3 regions of the Paenibacillus sp. ALE2 genome follow, and region 1 is predicted to be linked to each of the others. Evidence: a T-box and tRNA genes for the amino acid it is inferred to sense, from the RefSeq annotation. Region 1 holds a T-box; the other regions hold tRNA genes.
The links. A T-box is a leader RNA that pairs with one kind of tRNA and senses whether it is charged. The one in region 1 lies ahead of leuS (leucine--tRNA ligase), so its partner is inferred to be a tRNA-Leu.

Region 2: it has a tRNA-Leu gene. The T-box ahead of leuS (leucine--tRNA ligase) is inferred to sense a tRNA for this amino acid. The anticodon was not compared.
Region 3: it has a tRNA-Leu gene. The T-box ahead of leuS (leucine--tRNA ligase) is inferred to sense a tRNA for this amino acid. The anticodon was not compared.

The regions. Positions count from the first base shown of each region.
Region 1 is NZ_CM134213.1:3,490,127-3,496,176, forward strand. It holds gene ACXHJ1_RS15290 (CvfB family protein) at 1-649, shown strand, start outside; gene ACXHJ1_RS15295 (class I SAM-dependent DNA methyltransferase) at 652-1,425, shown strand; partial or broken gene ACXHJ1_RS15300 (tautomerase family protein) at 1,498-1,886, opposite strand; T-box leader at 2,066-2,324, shown strand; gene leuS (leucine--tRNA ligase) at 2,386-4,824, shown strand; gene comER (late competence protein ComER) at 4,805-5,650, opposite strand; gene ACXHJ1_RS15315 (ComEA family DNA-binding protein) at 5,938-6,050, shown strand, end outside.
Region 2 is NZ_CM134213.1:1,018,878-1,024,927, reverse strand. It holds rRNA gene ACXHJ1_RS04345 (23S ribosomal RNA) at 1-1,033, shown strand, start outside; rRNA gene rrf (5S ribosomal RNA) at 1,185-1,301, shown strand; tRNA gene ACXHJ1_RS04335 (tRNA-Ala) at 1,382-1,457, shown strand; tRNA gene ACXHJ1_RS04330 (tRNA-Asn) at 1,462-1,537, shown strand; tRNA gene ACXHJ1_RS04325 (tRNA-Ser) at 1,541-1,632, shown strand; tRNA gene ACXHJ1_RS04320 (tRNA-Glu) at 1,652-1,723, shown strand; tRNA gene ACXHJ1_RS04315 (tRNA-Val) at 1,733-1,808, shown strand; tRNA gene ACXHJ1_RS04310 (tRNA-Met) at 1,838-1,911, shown strand; tRNA gene ACXHJ1_RS04305 (tRNA-Asp) at 1,937-2,013, shown strand; tRNA gene ACXHJ1_RS04300 (tRNA-Thr) at 2,027-2,102, shown strand; tRNA gene ACXHJ1_RS04295 (tRNA-Tyr) at 2,107-2,192, shown strand; tRNA gene ACXHJ1_RS04290 (tRNA-Gln) at 2,295-2,369, shown strand; tRNA gene ACXHJ1_RS04285 (tRNA-Lys) at 2,374-2,449, shown strand; tRNA gene ACXHJ1_RS04280 (tRNA-Leu) at 2,462-2,542, shown strand; tRNA gene ACXHJ1_RS04275 (tRNA-Gly) at 2,554-2,628, shown strand; tRNA gene ACXHJ1_RS04270 (tRNA-Arg) at 2,634-2,710, shown strand; tRNA gene ACXHJ1_RS04265 (tRNA-Leu) at 2,723-2,802, shown strand; tRNA gene ACXHJ1_RS04260 (tRNA-Pro) at 2,810-2,886, shown strand; tRNA gene ACXHJ1_RS04255 (tRNA-Gly) at 2,895-2,965, shown strand; gene ACXHJ1_RS04250 (DUF418 domain-containing protein) at 3,767-5,053, opposite strand; gene ACXHJ1_RS04245 (M14 family metallopeptidase) at 5,265-6,050, opposite strand, start outside.
Region 3 is NZ_CM134213.1:2,310,077-2,316,126, reverse strand. It holds gene ppc (phosphoenolpyruvate carboxylase) at 1-799, opposite strand, end outside; tRNA gene ACXHJ1_RS10135 (tRNA-Gly) at 1,526-1,596, opposite strand; tRNA gene ACXHJ1_RS10130 (tRNA-Pro) at 1,606-1,679, opposite strand; tRNA gene ACXHJ1_RS10125 (tRNA-Arg) at 1,702-1,778, opposite strand; tRNA gene ACXHJ1_RS10120 (tRNA-Gly) at 1,784-1,858, opposite strand; tRNA gene ACXHJ1_RS10115 (tRNA-Leu) at 1,869-1,949, opposite strand; tRNA gene ACXHJ1_RS10110 (tRNA-Lys) at 1,962-2,037, opposite strand; tRNA gene ACXHJ1_RS10105 (tRNA-Gln) at 2,042-2,116, opposite strand; tRNA gene ACXHJ1_RS10100 (tRNA-Val) at 2,172-2,247, opposite strand; tRNA gene ACXHJ1_RS10095 (tRNA-Glu) at 2,259-2,330, opposite strand; tRNA gene ACXHJ1_RS10090 (tRNA-Thr) at 2,342-2,414, opposite strand; tRNA gene ACXHJ1_RS10085 (tRNA-Asn) at 2,418-2,493, opposite strand; rRNA gene rrf (5S ribosomal RNA) at 2,512-2,628, opposite strand; rRNA gene ACXHJ1_RS10075 (23S ribosomal RNA) at 2,780-5,724, opposite strand; tRNA gene ACXHJ1_RS10070 (tRNA-Ala) at 5,865-5,940, opposite strand; tRNA gene ACXHJ1_RS10065 (tRNA-Ile) at 5,961-6,037, opposite strand.

The DNA of each region.
Region 1 (6,050 bases):
ATGTTTCCTGGAGATGGGATTGGGTCGTCAGCTTTTGCTGCCGATTCGTGAGTTGCCAGAAAACCGTGATCTGCATCCTCGGGTGGGTGATTACGTGTATGCCATTATGGAGCATGACAAACAAGGCAGACTGCGAGCTAAGCTGGCAGGGGAACAGGAACTGGCTCCATTGTGTTTCCATGCTCCTAGTTCGTGGCTTAATACATGGGTGCAGGCGACGGTGTACAAGCCGCTTCAGATGGGCACATTCGTTCTGGTGGACGGGGGTGTGCTTGGTTTTGGTGCAATAGGAATGATTCATTCGTCGGAACGTAACCGCATGCTTCGCTTGGGCGAGGAGGTTAAGGTACGGGTCACGCTTGTTCGTGAAGACGGTCGGGTCAATCTGGCGATGTCGCCACGCAAGGAAGTAGGCCGTGATGAGGATGCGGATCGGTTGATTGCATTTCTGAAGGAACGTCCGGGTGGCGGTATGCCATATTCTGACGCAACGCCGCCGGATATTATCAAGCAACGGTTTGGTATCAGTAAATCCGCCTTCAAGCGTGCGATGGGCAAGCTGATGAAGGAAGGGCTGGTTACACAAAAAGAAAACTGGACCTACCTGGTGGAGAAGATGCCTAAACCGAAGGACGGGAATGGGGAATAAAGATGGCTTCTTACCGCAAGTTTGCCTATGTGTATGATGAGCTAATGCAGGACATGCCGTACCCCGACTGGTTGCGCTTTGCACGGCAAGCTTGGGATCGATACGGTATGCCACATACAGTGGCCGAGCTGGGTTGCGGAACGGGCTCAATTACGATTCCACTGGTTAACTCAGGCTTCGAGGTGGCTGGCATTGATTTGTCCTCTGACATGCTGGCAGTAGCCCGTCGCAAAATGGAAACTACTCCTCAAGGGCAGCGATTGTTTCGTGAGGGGAGCGTTCGCTGGATACAGCAGGATATGCGAGAATGGATTTTACCGGAGCCCGTGGATTCTGTCATTTCTTTTTGCGATTGCCTGAATTATTTACTTGAGGAAGAAGATATCATTTCTACTTTTCGCAGAACGTATGCTGGTCTGAAGCCTGGTGGAACCTTTCTGTTTGATGTACATCATCCCCAGACATTTTTGCGTTATGATGAAGAACAACCATTCGTACTGGATGAACGCTCTATTTCGTATATCTGGACATGCGCATTGGACACTCCCCGTTGTGAAATTGAGCATCATCTCAGTATCTTTGCGAAAGCAGAACATGAAGGACGCGATCTGTACCAGCGTTTTGAGGAAATTCATGTACAGCGTGCTTATGATCCAGACTGGATGAAGGCAGAATTGTCCAAAGCGGGTTTTCGTGATGTGAAGATATATGCAGATTTTGAATGGGTAGAAGCAGCAGATGACGCGGCGAGACTTTTTTATGTCGCTGTAAAATAGCTAGGATTCATTGAGCTAATATAGAAAAAGAAAGACGCTTTTCATGAAGTCATGAAGGGCGTCTTTTTGCTCTCATATATTCACTTTATAGTTCAGCTGAAGTTCATCACCCGGTACACCCCGAATGCCCCAATTCTGTTTCGGGGTTTCAAATATAGTAATTTCAAGATCCTGTGGAGAAATACCCAAAAGATCGTTAATTCTTTGAAATAACAGATTGATGAGTTGCTTCTTAGCTTCTGTCGTTCTGCCTTCGAAGATACTGATTTCAATAATGGTGTATGCGTCGGAGCGACCATCTGCATATATAAAATCTTCATGATTCATAGGGAAAAACGATGAAACCTCTTGTCTGGAGGATAATTGAACGCATCCACCACGGCAGAGTGAATCACCTCTGAAAGTTGCTTTTTGATCGGATTTAGCTTCTCTTTTGTCCCGAAAATTTTAATCTGTGCCATGTCTCCACTCACCTTTCTTATCTCATCTCAACTTGAACCATTGCAACTTGGAGTTATTATAAAACATTCGTATTCATGTGTCATGGACAACTAGTATGAAGATGGCGCTTCGTATCAAATGTAGTCCTTATTTGACTTTTTTCGCGGTTTTCAATATAATAGTGCCATTATTAACGGTTAAATAATCGCTGATGAGGAATAGTAGTTTTGTCTGGACATGTAGAGAGCCGGCGGGTGGTGCAAGCCGGTTGACAGTGCAAAGCGAACTCACCTCGGAGATATGCGTCCAACGCAGGAAAGCACCTATATAGGTGTCAGTATCCTGTTATTAATACGCATCGGATCACCTCCGTTATCAGGTGCAAAGGGAGTAGAATGCGAAGAACGCTTTCTGCTAACTAGGGTGGTACCACGGGAATATAACCTCTCGTCCCTAGCGCTGACACGCTACGGGATGCAGAGGTTTTTTTGTTGCATACCGTTTGAGGAGGAAAAGACAATGACAGACACACAGCCGAAGCACGGCTATCAACCGCAAAGTATTGAACCAAAATGGCAGAAATATTGGGATGAGAACAAAACGTTCCGCACTGGGGAAGAACCGGGTAAACCGAAGTTTTATGCTTTGGATATGTTTCCGTATCCGTCTGGAGCTGGTCTGCATGTAGGCCACCCGGAGGGATATACAGCTACAGATATTGTTTCACGTTATAAAAGAATGCGTGGCTACAACGTACTGCATCCGATGGGTTGGGACGCCTTTGGTCTGCCTGCCGAACAGCATGCGCTGGATACAGGCGAGCACCCACGCGAAATTACGGTGAAGAACGTAAATAACTTCCGCCGTCAAATCAAATCACTTGGCTTTTCATATGACTGGGATCGTGAAATCAGCACAACTGATCCTGATTATTACAAATGGACACAGTGGATTTTCATCCAGCTGTACAAGCGTGGCCTCGCTTATGTAGCTGAAGTGCCCGTGAACTGGTGCCCAGCACTGGGAACGGTACTGGCGAATGAAGAAGTAATTGATGGTAAGAGTGAGCGTGGCGGTCATCCGGTTATCCGCAAACCCATGCGTCAATGGATGCTGAAAATTACGGAATACGCCGATCGTTTGCTTGACGATCTGGAGGAACTGGACTGGTCCGAAAGCATTAAGGATATGCAGCGGAACTGGATTGGTAAGTCTACCGGGGCAGAGGTTCATTTTCCAATTGAAGGCTATGACGAACAACTCACAGTATTTACAACCCGTCCAGATACATTGTTCGGTGCAAGCTACTGTGTGCTGGCCCCAGAGCAGGAATTGGTGGATATGATCACTACACCTGAGCAAAAGGACGCTGTACAACAGTATCGTGAACAAGCTGCTCGGAAAAGTGACCTGGAGCGTACGGATCTGGCCAAAGATAAAACAGGCGTATTCACAGGAGCTTATGCAGTGAACCCGGTGAACGGCGAAAAGCTGCCAATCTGGATTGCCGACTATGTACTGGCAGGCTACGGAACAGGTGCAATTATGGCAGTACCGGGCCATGATACACGTGACTGGGAATTTGCCAAGAAGTTCGGATTGAAAATCACTGAGGTCGTTCAAGGTGGAGACGTGGACAAAGAGCCATACACCGAGGATGGTCCGCATGTCAATTCAGGCCTGCTGAATGGACTTACCAATGAGGAAGCTATTCCGAAAATGATTGAATGGCTCGAAGCTGAGGGTAAGGGGCAGGGCAAAGTAACCTATCGTCTGCGTGACTGGCTGTTCAGCCGCCAACGCTATTGGGGCGAGCCGATTCCAGTAATTCATCTAGAAGATGGAACGATTAAAACAGTTCCTGAGGATCAACTGCCGCTCGTACTGCCAGAGATGGACAATATCAAGCCTTCAGGTACAGGTGAATCCCCACTGGCGAATGCGACAGATTGGGTAGAAACCGTTGATCCTGAAACAGGTGTGAAAGCACGTCGCGAGACAAATACGATGCCGCAATGGGCAGGAAGCTGCTGGTACTACCTGCGCTTTATTGATCCAAAAAATGATAAAGAGCTTGTGTCCAAAGAGAAACAGCGCGAATGGATGCCTGTTGATCTGTATATTGGCGGAGCAGAACATGCGGTTCTTCACTTGCTGTATGCCCGTTTCTGGCACAAGGTGCTGTATGATATCGGCGTAGTGGAAACTAAAGAGCCTTTCTATAAGTTGGTCAACCAGGGTATGATTCTAGGCAACAATAATGAAAAAATGAGTAAATCACGCGGTAATGTCATCAATCCTGACGATATTGTAAATACGTTTGGCGCCGATACGCTGCGTATTTATGAGATGTTTATGGGGCCGCTGGAAGCGACCAAGCCATGGAATGAGAATGGGGTAGAGGGAGCGCATCGTTTTCTGTCCCGCGTATGGCGCCTGTTTGTTTCCGAGGATGGTAGCCTGAACGAAAAAATTAAAAATGACGGCGGTAGCGACGAGTTCAAACGGACCTGGCATAAAACGCTGAAAAAGGTAACCGAGGACCTGGATGCATTGCGTTTCAATACAGCGATCAGCCAGCTGATGATCTTCACCAATGATGCATACAAAGCAGACCTTCTGCCGCGTGCAGCGATGGAAAACTTCGTGCAAATGTTGTCGCCGCTTGCACCGCATCTAGCCGAGGAACTGTGGCAGCTGCTGGGACACAACGAGAGCATTACCTACGCGGCTTGGCCTGCCTATGATGAAGCATGGACGGTAGACGCTGAAGTGGAAATTGTCATTCAGATGAATGGTAAAATCGTACAGCGTGCAACGATTGCCAAAGATCTTGATGCCAAAGCGATGGAAACTTTTGCATTGTCGCTGGACAGCGTTCAGGAAGCACTGGCTGGTAAAACGGTTCGCAAGGTAATTGCTGTTCCGGGTAAGCTGGTTAATATTGTTGCCGGTTAATCGGCTTTAAGCCAAACGAGGCATCTATCTTTTGCATGTCCTCTTCATACTTGTTGTGCGTGACCCGTATTAGCTCAGGGAAGACACTATGCAGGCTGATGTCTAACAACGCAAGAGCTTCAGCGGTTATACCTCCGGGAACTGCTACTCTTGCTTGTAACTCGGCTGGTGTCATCCCGCCTTCCGTGAGCAGCTTTCCAGTGCCGATGATCATTTCACCGGCCAATGCGCATAGTTCTGTACGGTCTATACCCGTAGCTTGAACTGCGGCTTGAATCCACTGGTCCATAAAAAAGGCCAAGAAAGCAGGGCCGCAGCTCGAAAAATCCGATGTGATCCGTGTATGAGACTCTTTAACCCGAATTGGCCTGCTGATGTGGGACATAAGCTCTTCCAGAAGGGAGCGATCCTCCTCTGTAATCCGGTTTCCATGGATGCACAGTGAGGCTCCGCTTCCAATCTGGTGAGTGATACTCGGAATAATTTTGGACACCTTGGCTTTCAGTGCATGCTCTAAAATACGGATCTGTACTGGACTTGTGATAGAAACGACGATCTGCTCTTCTGTAATGACGTTGCGTATTTCATCCGTTACGGTTTTTGATTCCAGCGGCTTCACGCAGATAAATAGGATATCGCTTTCCGCTGCCGTCTCACGGTTGCTTTGGGCTGCATGCAAACCTGGATAACGACGGGCTAGCTCTGTTACCTTGGAATACGTTCGGTTGCTTGCTAATATTTGCTGCGGTTTAAGTGCGTCCGAATGAATAAAAGATTCGATTAGCAGACTTCCCATGCTGCCAGTCCCGATAAATCCAACTTTCATTGTTCAACGTCCTCCTTTCATACTTTGCGGTATAGACGCTGTGCTGTCATTCTTCTTAGTGTATGCACTTGGTCTTGGCCGACATGACGAATTTTATGTCTGAGCACATTAGATCGTGCCTGGGGTCGTACCACTCTTTGTATAAATACTCACAGCGAGACCGTATGGAGGTGCTTACAACCTCCGTTTTGACGGGAATTGAACAGACTTGCTCTGTTTAATTGAGACGGTGTTTTCAGTCGGCTCAAATTCTCGAAATCCATGTGGAGTAGGGGACGATACGAAAAATGAAACGCGTATGGACAGGAACGGCAATAACGCTTGCTGTAATCGGGAGTGGACTTATTTTGTTTGCTGGAGGGCAGCGAACTGAGCCACAAGAAGAGTGGAGTTTGCTTAA
Region 2 (6,050 bases), 2.5 Mb from region 1:
TGGTAAGCCTTCGGGCGAAGCTATGAACCGAAGCCCCAGTAAACGGCGGCCGTAACTATAACGGTCCTAAGGTAGCGAAATTCCTTGTCAGGTAAATTCTGACCCGCACGAATGGCGTAACGACTTGGGCGCTGTCTCAACGAGAGATCCGGTGAAATTTTAATACCTGTGAAGATGCAGGTTACCCGCGACAAGACGGAAAGACCCCATGGAGCTTTACTGCAGCTTGATATTGAATTTGGGTACGATCTGTACAGGATAGGTGGGAGCCGTTGAATCTTGAGCGCCAGCTTGAGAGGAGGCATCCTTGGGATACCACCCTGATCGTATCTAGGTTCTAACTTGGTACCGTGATCCGGTACGAGGACAGTGTCAGGTGGGCAGTTTGACTGGGGCGGTCGCCTCCTAAAGAGTAACGGAGGCGCCCCAAGGTTCCCTCAGAATGGTTGGAAATCATTCGAAGAGTGCAAAGGCAGAAGGGAGCTTGACTGCGAGACCTACAAGTCGAGCAGGGACGAAAGTCGGGCTTAGTGATCCGGTGGTACCGCATGGAAGGGCCATCGCTCAACGGATAAAAGCTACCCTGGGGATAACAGGCTTATCTCCCCCAAGAGTCCACATCGACGGGGAGGTTTGGCACCTCGATGTCGGCTCATCGCATCCTGGGGCTGAAGTAGGTCCCAAGGGTTGGGCTGTTCGCCCATTAAAGCGGTACGCGAGCTGGGTTCAGAACGTCGTGAGACAGTTCGGTCCCTATCTGTCGTGGGCGTAGGAAATTTGAGAGGAGCTGTCCTTAGTACGAGAGGACCGGGATGGACGTACCGCTGGTGTACCAGTTGTTCCGCCAGGAGCACCGCTGGGTAGCTATGTACGGAAGGGATAAGCGCTGAAAGCATCTAAGCGTGAAGCCCCCCTCAAGATGAGATTTCCCAGTATGTAAGACCCCTTGAAGACGACGAGGTAGATAGGTTGGGGGTGGAAGTGCAGTAATGCATGGAGCTGACCAATACTAATCGGTCGAGGGCTTATCCTAAAGATAAGGCGCAATGAAGTTTCGGATCCAGTTTTCAGGGTGTAACCTTGAAGGTATGTAGAAGTACATACGACAAGCGTATGGCTATTTATTCACACAATTTGTGATGAACCGAATAACCTTACGGAAGAATTTGCGAGGCAAATTCATGTTTGGTGGCGATAGCGGAGGGGTTCCACACGTACCCATCCCGAACACGACCGTTAAGCCCTCCAGCGCCGATGGTACTTGGACCGCAGGGTCCTGGGAGAGTAGGACGCCGCCAAGCATAAGCCCCTTCTCTGGGGATTTTTTTTCGCCTGTAAGACTGACCTCTACATAGTCAGAATTAATTGTTATTTCTAAGATGGGGCTATAGCTCAGCTGGGAGAGCGCCTGCCTTGCACGCAGGAGGTCAGGGGTTCGATCCCCCTTGGCTCCACCAATATTCCCTGATAGCTCAGTTGGTAGAGCACTCGACTGTTAATCGAGTTGTCACAGGTTCGAGTCCTGTTCGGGGAGCCATATGGAGAGGTGTCCGAGTTGGCCGAAGGAGCACGATTGGAAATCGTGTAGGCGCCAAAAGCGTCTCGAGGGTTCGAATCCCTCTCTCTCCGCCAGCTCTTATAATAGATATGTGGCCCGTTGGTCAAGGGGTTAAGACACCTCCCTTTCACGGAGGTAACAGGGGTTCGAATCCCCTACGGGTCATAGTAGTATGGAGGCTTAGCTCAGCTGGGAGAGCATCTGCCTTACAAGCAGAGGGTCGGGGGTTCGATCCCCTCAGCCTCCACCATTAATAGTATTAAGAAATACCTTTGATGTCGCGGGGTGGAGCAGTTCGGTAGCTCGTCGGGCTCATAACCCGAAGGTCGTAGGTTCAAATCCTGCCCCCGCAATTAATTTCCTGTTGGAAATGCCTCTGGAACTGTGGTGTAGAGGCCTAACATGCCTGCCTGTCACGCAGGAGATCGCGGGTTCGAATCCCGTCAGTTCCGCCATTTAATTTAATATGCCGGTGTAGCTCAACTGGTAGAGCAACTGACTTGTAATCAGTAGGTTGGGGGTTCAAGTCCTCTCGCCGGCACCATTTTGGAGGATTAGCGAAGTGGCCAAACGCATCAGACTGTAAATCTGCTCCCTTACGGGTTCGGTGGTTCGAATCCATCATCCTCCACCAGTTTTATTGCCATGGTGGTCGTGACGAATGGGTTAACGTACTGAATTGTGGCTATGGCATTTGTGGGTGCAAGTCCCATCAATCGCCCTGTTGAATACATAATGGGGATTAGCCAAGCGGTAAGGCAACGGACTTTGACTCCGTCATGCATAGGTTCAAATCCTATATCCCCAGCCATTAAGAGCCATTAGCTCAGTTGGTAGAGCACCTGACTTTTAATCAGGGTGTCGAAGGTTCGAGTCCTTCATGGCTCACCATTATCATTGCATGCGCGTGTGGCGGAATTGGCAGACGCACTAGACTTAGGATCTAGCGTCTTTGACGTGGGGGTTCAAGTCCCTCCACGCGCATACCTGTTTTTGCGGACGTGGCTCAGCGGTAGAGCATCGCCTTGCCAAGGCGAGGGTCGCGGGTTCGATTCCCGTCGTCCGCTCCATATTTGCGCCCTTAGCTCAGCTGGATAGAGCGTTTGACTACGAATCAAAAGGCCGGGAGTTCGAATCTCTCAGGGCGCGCCATTAATTTCATAAGCCGGTGTGGCGGAATTGGCAGACGCGCGCGACTCAAAATCGTGAGGGAAACCGTGGAGGTTCGAGTCCTCTCACCGGCATCTATTTCGGGATGTAGCTCAGCTTGGTAGAGCACCTGGTTTGGGACCAGGGGGTCGCATGTTCAAATCGTGTCATCCCGACCACTTTTTTTGCGGGTGTAGTTCAATGGTAGAACTCCAGCCTTCCAAGCTGGTAGCGTGGGTTCGATTCCCATCACCCGCTTTATATAGATGAAAGAAGAGATGGCTTATGCCATCTCTTTTTTTTGTATTTATTAAGCTATCGTTTCCCGTTAGATTACGACCGCTTATAATAGCTCTTCTTATTAATCCAGTTAATGTACGGGGTGGACCTTGGTTAATATTTATTTTTTGCTCTAAAAAGTTTGTAGAAGGCACGAATGTCCTGAGCTAAAAGCTCAGGCTCTTCCATGGCAGTAAAATGCCCGCCGCGAGCGATTGAAGTCCACGAGTTACATTTAGGTTGCACACGCCCATTCTTTAGGCGTTAACAATATATCTGCTAGGGATAATACAATTCCGGTTGGCACTTTTATGTAGCTCAATGACGGCAAAGAATGTGAATTTTCATAATACATACGTGTAGTAGGTGGCTTCATTGGTCTTATGCGAAAAATAAGGGTCATAAAATGAGTCCAATGTTCGATATCTTTGTTCAGCATCTGGAGCAGTCAGGAGTGTCCGATAGGAGCGTATTGGATGGATAAGAAAATAAAGACTATATAGCAGCTTAGAAAAATCAGCGAGACAAGCAGAATTCAGAAAACAGTCAAAGAAATCCCAATTACGATACTGGGTGTTGCTAAAACGGTGGGGATAAGCCCTCCGGATAATCCGGGGGAAAATAGCAAGGAATTAGTTCCTTCCTGATAACTCTGTTCAATGATTATCTTATTACCCTAGTTAATCTAGACACCTTCTGTAGGCTTCTTATATAGATAGCGAACTTTTTATCTGGTATCTTTTTTGATCAGTCCGTTATATAGAGTATCAAGAAGGCTATCTACTTTACAGTTTGTGAGACTGGTTGGGTAGAGCTGAACAATCGGTCAAAGCGGCGCATCAATCCTTCAAGCGGACCAACAGCACGCTGAGCAATCAATAATCCCAGCAGTAGTGTTGCAACTGCGATCATTACGTTGCCGAACGGAATTCCATCCAGACTGTGCCCAATCTTTGTCAGATCAAGAATCCACACCACTACAAACTGAAAGGCATACATGGTCAGGGCGACACGTCCGACTGCTGCGAAAGGCATTAATACAGCGGAAGTTTTTTTGGATACGAGGCACGTAACTCCCATTACCAAAAATGAAATTCCTAATCCTATCATCGTCTGGAATGTCGAAGCGGTGTGCGGAGCCGTTCCCAAAAGGAGCTGCCACATCGGTGATTCCGTATTAAGAGGCCAAATTGCGTATTCATCCGGCTGTACAGGAGCAGTTCCTTGCACACTTATCAGCCATTGTTCAAAGTGAAGATTCCAATTCGGAAGCACAAAAGCGGCCATTACTTTGCCAATAACAAGCATAACGATACCGCTGCCTGCGAGTGAGAGGGCTGTACGTAATCTGGTGAGGTCAACGCGGCCAATGGCCATACCAGCAACAAATGCAGGAGTCAAGGCGAGGGCAGACATCGGACCTCCCGCGATATCACCAAGAAGATAAGCTTTTGAGAAAATGCTTGATCCAAGAATCATTAGCGGCGGGGCCGTTACGAGCAAAACTATTGCTGTTGTAACAATGGTGCGGGTCGAACGACGAAATAACATGAGGGCCAACACAAACATAGCTGCATAGGCAGGCAAAATGATGCCGTATGAAGTGTTCAGCATAATAAGCAAATAACCAATAATATCAACAAACACCGCACGGGCCAGCATTCGTGCACGAAAAGCGGTCGCCTCTGCTCCCCGATCCATCATACGCTGTCCCATAATAGAATAGGAGATACCGCCGCACAACACAAATAATAGGGTGGTATTTCCGGAAACAATTGCAGAAACGCTTGGATTTGATCCGAAATGCTGCAAATACATTCCCAGCACGGCCAGTCCGCGCGCAGCATCAAGCGCAACGAGGCGTCCTTTGATGCTGTGTGTCTTTCTCCGTGGCTCTGTCACAAAGCTTTGGGGGAGATTATCGGTTTCTGTACTGTCGTGAGATGAGGTGGTCCCTGATGTGTCCACTGCTTTATTATCCATGTTATTAGCAACCGGATCTTCAATCTTTGTGTCCCCCTCATATTTTCTGACAGATCTGCTTGTCAGTTTGATGCTACTTAGCAAATTAATTCCTCCCTAAAATATTGAATTCATACATTCCATAAATCCCTGTTGTGAAGAGGATTCATTTCACGTTCTAATCCAAATATAGCCTTCAGATGTCGCTAAAATTTGATCAAGTTGTAAACAAAATGTCACAGAGGACGATAACCCTTATCACAAAGACAACCTTACTCACGGCTGATCACCGGAATAAGGTTGTTTGCAAAATCATTCAGGGTTTGCTGGGAACGGCATTGAATATCGAATTGGCCAGTAGTCGGAATTGATGCTGCGGATGAGCGCCATTGGTTAGATCGTTGGAGAAAACTGTGATATTCTTTTTGTTTTCCATATAGGTGAAGGCCATGATCTTTCCTCTTGCAGCATCGTGACCTGGCCACCAACCTGCTTTGAAGAAGTTTTCTTTATTGCTAATGGTTGCAAGAACTTTTGCGGCTTTAGGTAGCTTCGTAATGTAAGAACCTGTAACGGTGTAGAAATATTCTTCGTTATCGTAAGGGGCTGTAATCACATGATCCTGTTGGACATTCGCCAGGAAGACCCCTTCGTATCTTTCCCATGCCGGTCCAGCAAACGCAAATTGAGGAATCCAGTTTTTCACGTTACCCATCCCCATATTTCCATAAGCAATGTATGGCTTTCCATTCTCAACAAGTTTGTCGGAATCGAATGTATTCACCAGCACATCCGCATGCTGCTGATCATCGGTCACTTTAAAGCCGAGATTTTTGAGCACATAAGCCGGTTCGCCGAGAGCGGCTACCGTAGAAGGTTTAAGAACTTTGCCAACGGGTTTGTTATTGCCGAATGCCGTGACATCAAGATAGTATTTTGACACCAGCGGATGCAGATCATCATAGGCCACTGCAAAGTCACCCGCTTCATATCCTGTTCCGCTTTTGGATAGCATCATCGTAACCACTTTGCCGGATTTAAGTAATTCATTGACCGTTTTGATGGCATCGTTATTGGTGTTTCGGATTAAAACATAGGCAGA
Region 3 (6,050 bases), 1.2 Mb from region 1:
CTCCACCGATCCAAGAACCAAATCTCAAATAAGTTGGAATGTGCCATTTTTGCTCAGGATAATATTTATCCAAACATCGCTCCAATTCTTGGTATACATCTGGCAATACATGAAACAAGGTCTCATGAAAATAATACATTCCATTTCTTACTTCATCTAATACAGTTGGCTTTCGATCACGCAGTTCATCCGTCTGCCACAGTGTAATTACTTCATTAAGCAGATTTTCCCGTACCTGTTCTCGCTCACGCAAGGTAAGCATCGGATTATCCAGCAGCATGACGTCTTCAGAAATACGTTTGTGGATATCCAGAATTACTCGTCGTGTTGCTTCTGTAGGATGTGCAGTCATGACCAGCTCCAAGGAGAGTTCATTCAGCATGTTGCTAACGTCCTCAGCGGAGAAGCCTCCTTGTTTAAGCTCCTGAACGGAACTTTCGATAGAACCGGGTTGAACCTCTTCACCAGCGGAATGCTCATAATCCCGCTTACGACGAATACGATGGTTTTGCTCAGCGATATTCACCAACTGAAAGTAAATCGCAAACGCGCGAATAACCTGGTGACGAATATCCGTATCCAGTCCACTGACCATTTGTTTGAAATTCTCGTATAACTCCGGCTGATACCCGGCACGTAACGATTTACTTGCCTCACGTATTTTCTCCACGATATCCAAAAGTTCGTTGCCACCTTGATGAACCAAAACCTCACCAAGAATATTTCCTAGAAAACGAACGTCCCGCCGCAGCAGATTGTTGGATTGGTTTTTGTTAGCGGTTAACGTAAGCTCAGTCATGCTTTTCCCCCCATCTGATCTGTTCCACACCATATTCAGTTGTAGCAAAGGTACGTATACACACGAAATTTGACACTTTCTTAACATCATACAATAAAAACGTATGAAAAGCTGCAAAATTTACAGGAAAAAATCATGCTTTTGAAATACTTTTTTGGAGAATATATTGGTTATTTATACATAAAAATGAAATTAATAATTAAAACTGATATTAGACGCTAAAAATGTGCGAAATATTATGCACAGTCTCTTTTAAAAAGTGTGTTTTCAAAGGTACAAATTCTTGTGTCATGATGTGTATATGTTTATTATTTGTTGACAAAGTGAAATTCATTGCGCTCTATCCACAAAGATATACACAAAGAAGCCATAATCTCAGTATTCTAAATCTGTTTACTCATTAATCCTTACGTGTTACCCACATAAATAAAGAAGAGTGTGTAGAACAAAAGGAGCAGTTGTAAAGTTATCCCCATGAATTTCGTAACATAATAATTATAGGATTCCTATTTTCAATGGATTTGATCACGAATTTAGCCTTACTATAGGAAAAGGGGGCCGTAAGAGGGGAAATTCGGGTCTAGGTGATAAATGCCTATGTAGGATATGCACAAGTCATCCCCAACCGTGCATGACAAGAGACATCATTTAATGGTCTATATACATAGAAGTTAATATATTGTGGACAAAATAAAAAGAAGCCTTTCGGCTTCTAGGTAATCGGTAAGCGGGTGATGGGAATCGAACCCACGCTATCAGCTTGGAAGGCTGAAGTTCTACCATTGAACTACACCCGCAAATCAGTATCGGGATGACACGATTTGAACATGCGACCCCCTGGTCCCAAACCAGGTGCTCTACCAAGCTGAGCTACATCCCGATATTATATTTTTTTAAAAATATGGCGCGCCCTGAGAGATTCGAACTCCCGGCCTTTTGATTCGTAGTCAAACGCTCTATCCAGCTGAGCTAAGGGCGCAAATATGGAGCGGACGACGGGAATCGAACCCGCGACCCTCGCCTTGGCAAGGCGATGCTCTACCGCTGAGCCACGTCCGCAAAAACAGGATGCGCGTGGAGGGACTTGAACCCCCACGTCAAAGACGCTAGATCCTAAGTCTAGTGCGTCTGCCAATTCCGCCACACGCGCATGCAATGATAATGGTGAGCCATGAAGGACTCGAACCTTCGACACCCTGATTAAAAGTCAGGTGCTCTACCAACTGAGCTAATGGCTCTTAATGGCTGGGGATATAGGATTTGAACCTATGCATGACGGAGTCAAAGTCCGTTGCCTTACCGCTTGGCTAATCCCCAATATGCATATGATTCACAATTCCCCTATATTTCATCCATGTAAGAGAACAAAATATGGTGGAGGCTGAGGGGATCGAACCCCCGACCCTCTGCTTGTAAGGCAGATGCTCTCCCAGCTGAGCTAAGCCTCCATACTATCCTATGACCCGTAGGGGATTCGAACCCCTGTTACCTCCGTGAAAGGGAGGTGTCTTAACCCCTTGACCAACGGGCCATCCTGTAACAAGCTCTCAACCGGGATCGAACCGGTGACCTCATCCTTACCATGGATGCACTCTACCTACTGAGCTATGAGAGCAAATGGCTCCCCGAACAGGACTCGAACCTGTGACAACTCGATTAACAGTCGAGTGCTCTACCAACTGAGCTATCAGGGAATAATAATTATAAAACTCGCTTGGCGGCGTCCTACTCTCCCAGGACCCTGCGGTCCAAGTACCATCGGCGCTGGAGGGCTTAACGGTCGTGTTCGGGATGGGTACGTGTGGAACCCCTCCGCTATCGCCACCAAACATGAATTTGCTCTGCAAATTCTTCCGTAGGGTTATTCGGTTCATCACGGATTGTGTGAATGAATCGCCATACGCTTGTCGAATGTATCTCTACATACTTTCAAGGTTACACCTTGAAAACTGGATCCGAAACTTCATTGCGTTTTATCTTTAGGATAAGCCCTCGACCGATTAGTATTGGTCAGCTCCATGCATTACTGCACTTCCACCCCCAACCTATCTACCTCGTCGTCTTCAAGGGGTCTTACTAATTGGGAAATCTCATCTTGAGGGGGGCTTCACGCTTAGATGCTTTCAGCGCTTATCCCTTCCGTACATAGCTACCCAGCGGTGCTCCTGGCGGAACAACTGGTACACCAGCGGTACGTCCATCCCGGTCCTCTCGTACTAAGGACAGCTCCTCTCAAATTTCCTACGCCCACGACAGATAGGGACCGAACTGTCTCACGACGTTCTGAACCCAGCTCGCGTACCGCTTTAATGGGCGAACAGCCCAACCCTTGGGACCTACTTCAGCCCCAGGATGCGATGAGCCGACATCGAGGTGCCAAACCTCCCCGTCGATGTGGACTCTTGGGGGAGATAAGCCTGTTATCCCCAGGGTAGCTTTTATCCGTTGAGCGATGGCCCTTCCATGCGGTACCACCGGATCACTAAGCCCGACTTTCGTCCCTGCTCGACTTGTAGGTCTCGCAGTCAAGCTCCCTTCTGCCTTTGCACTCTTCGAATGATTTCCAACCATTCTGAGGGAACCTTGGGGCGCCTCCGTTACTCTTTAGGAGGCGACCGCCCCAGTCAAACTGCCCACCTGACACTGTCCTCGTACCGGTTCACGGTACCAAGTTAGAACCTAGATACGATCAGGGTGGTATCCCAAGGATGCCTCCTCTCAAGCTGGCGCTCAAGATTCAACGGCTCCCACCTATCCTGTACAGATCGTACCCAAATTCAATATCAAGCTGCAGTAAAGCTCCATGGGGTCTTTCCGTCTTGTCGCGGGTAACCTGCATCTTCACAGGTATTAAAATTTCACCGGATCTCTCGTTGAGACAGCGCCCAAGTCGTTACGCCATTCGTGCGGGTCAGAATTTACCTGACAAGGAATTTCGCTACCTTAGGACCGTTATAGTTACGGCCGCCGTTTACTGGGGCTTCGGTTCATAGCTTCGCCCGAAGGCTTACCACTCCCCTTAACCTTCCAGCACCGGGCAGGCGTCAGCCCGTATACTTCGCCTTGCGGCTTCGCACAGACCTGTGTTTTTGCTAAACAGTCGCTTGGGCCTTTTCACTGCGGCCCCCTCGGGCTATTCACCCTACCGAGGCACCCCTTCTCCCGAAGTTACGGGGTCATTTTGCCGAGTTCCTTAACGAGAGTTCTTCCGCGCGCCTTAGAATTCTCTTCTCGCCTACCTGTGTCGGTTTGCGGTACGGGCACCTTCTCCTGGCTAGAGGCTTTTCTTGGCAGTCTGAGATCATGACCTTCGCTACTATAATTTTCGCTCCCCATCACAGCCCAGCCTTACGATGTGCGGATTTGCCTACACATCAGCCTCACTGCTTAGACGGACATCCATCAGTCCGCGTCACTACCCTACTGCGTCACCCCATCGCTCATAACGGATTACGGTGGTACAGGAATTTCGACCTGTTGTCCTTCGACTACGCCTATCGGCCTCGCCTTAGGTCCCGACTTACCCTGAGCGGACGAACCTTCCTCAGGAACCCTTAGGCTTTCGGCGGATCTGATTCTCACAGATCTTTTCGTTACTCATACCGGCATTCTCACTTGAATGCAGTCCAGCGCTCCTTCCGGTACACCTTCAACCCGCATTCAACGCTCCCCTACCCCTGATGCAAGCATCAAGCCATAGCTTCGGTGGTGTGTTTAGCCCCGTTACATTTTCGGCGCAGAGTCACTCGACCAGTGAGCTATTACGCACTCTTTCAATGGTGGCTGCTTCTAAGCCAACATCCTGGTTGTCTGTGCAACTCCACATCCTTTCCCACTTAACACACACTTGGGGACCTTAGCTGATGGTCTGGGCTGTTTCCCTTTCGACAATGGATCTTAGCACTCACTGTCTGACTCCCGGAACTAAATCTATGGCATTCGGAGTTTGACTGAGCTTGGTAACCCTTGCGGGCCCCGCACCCAATCAGTGCTCTACCTCCACGATTCTTTTTTCCGAGGCTAGCCCTAAAGCTATTTCGGGGAGAACCAGCTATCTCCGGGTTCGATTGGAATTTCTCCGCTACCCCCACCTCATCCCCGCATTTTTCAACATGCGTGGGTTCGGGCCTCCAGTGCGTGTTACCGCACCTTCACCCTGGACAGGGGTAGATCACCCGGTTTCGGGTCTACGTCCACGTACTCATTCGCCCTATTCAGACTCGCTTTCGCTGCGGCTTCAGCTCTTCACCTTAACCTTGCACGGGAACGTAACTCGCCGGTTCATTCTACAAAAGGCACGCCATCACCCGTGATTTTTCCAAAGGAAAATATCATAGGGCTCTGACTTCTTGTAAGCACACGGTTTCAGGATCTATTTCACTCCCCTTCCGGGGTGCTTTTCACCTTTCCCTCACGGTACTGCTTCACTATCGGTCGCCAGGGAGTATTTAGCCTTGGCAGATGGTCCTGCCGGATTCATACGGGGTTTCACGTGCCCCGCACTACTCGGGATCCGTCTCGGAGGGAACAAGTTTTGAACTACAGGGCTTTTACCTTCTCTGGCGGGCCTTTCCAGACCTCTTCATCTAACCGGTTCCTTTGTAACTCCATGTGAGACGTCCCACAACCCCAAGGAGCAAGCTCCTTGGTTTGGGCTAATCCGCGTTCGCTCGCCGCTACTGACGGAATCACTATTGTTTTCTCTTCCTCAGGGTACTTAGATGTTTCAGTTCCCCTGGTCTGCCTCTTACTCACCTATGAATTCAGTGAGTAGTGACTGTCGATGAAGACAGCCGGGTTTCCCCATTCGGACATCCCCGGATCAAAGCTTGCTTACAGCTCCCCGAGGCGTTATCGTTGTTCGCCACGTCCTTCGTCGGCTCCTGGCGCCTAGGCATCCTCCGTGTGCTCTTTGTAGCTTAACCTAGACTTTTCTTTCACAGAAAGAAAATATCGATATATGCTACCTTTATTTCACTTGTTTACACAAGATCAGCTTAAAGGAATATTCTAAAACGCAATTTCGTTTCGGTATCCAGTTTTCAAGGTGCAATGATAAATCTTTTGGTGGAGCCAAGCGGGATCGAACCGCTGACCTCCTGCGTGCAAGGCAGGCGCTCTCCCAGCTGAGCTATGGCCCCAAAAGAATATATAAAGTTTATGGTGGGCCCTAGTGGACTCGAACCACCGACCTCACCCTTATCAGGGGTGCGCTCTAACCAGCTGAGCTAAGGGCCCATATAAACCACCA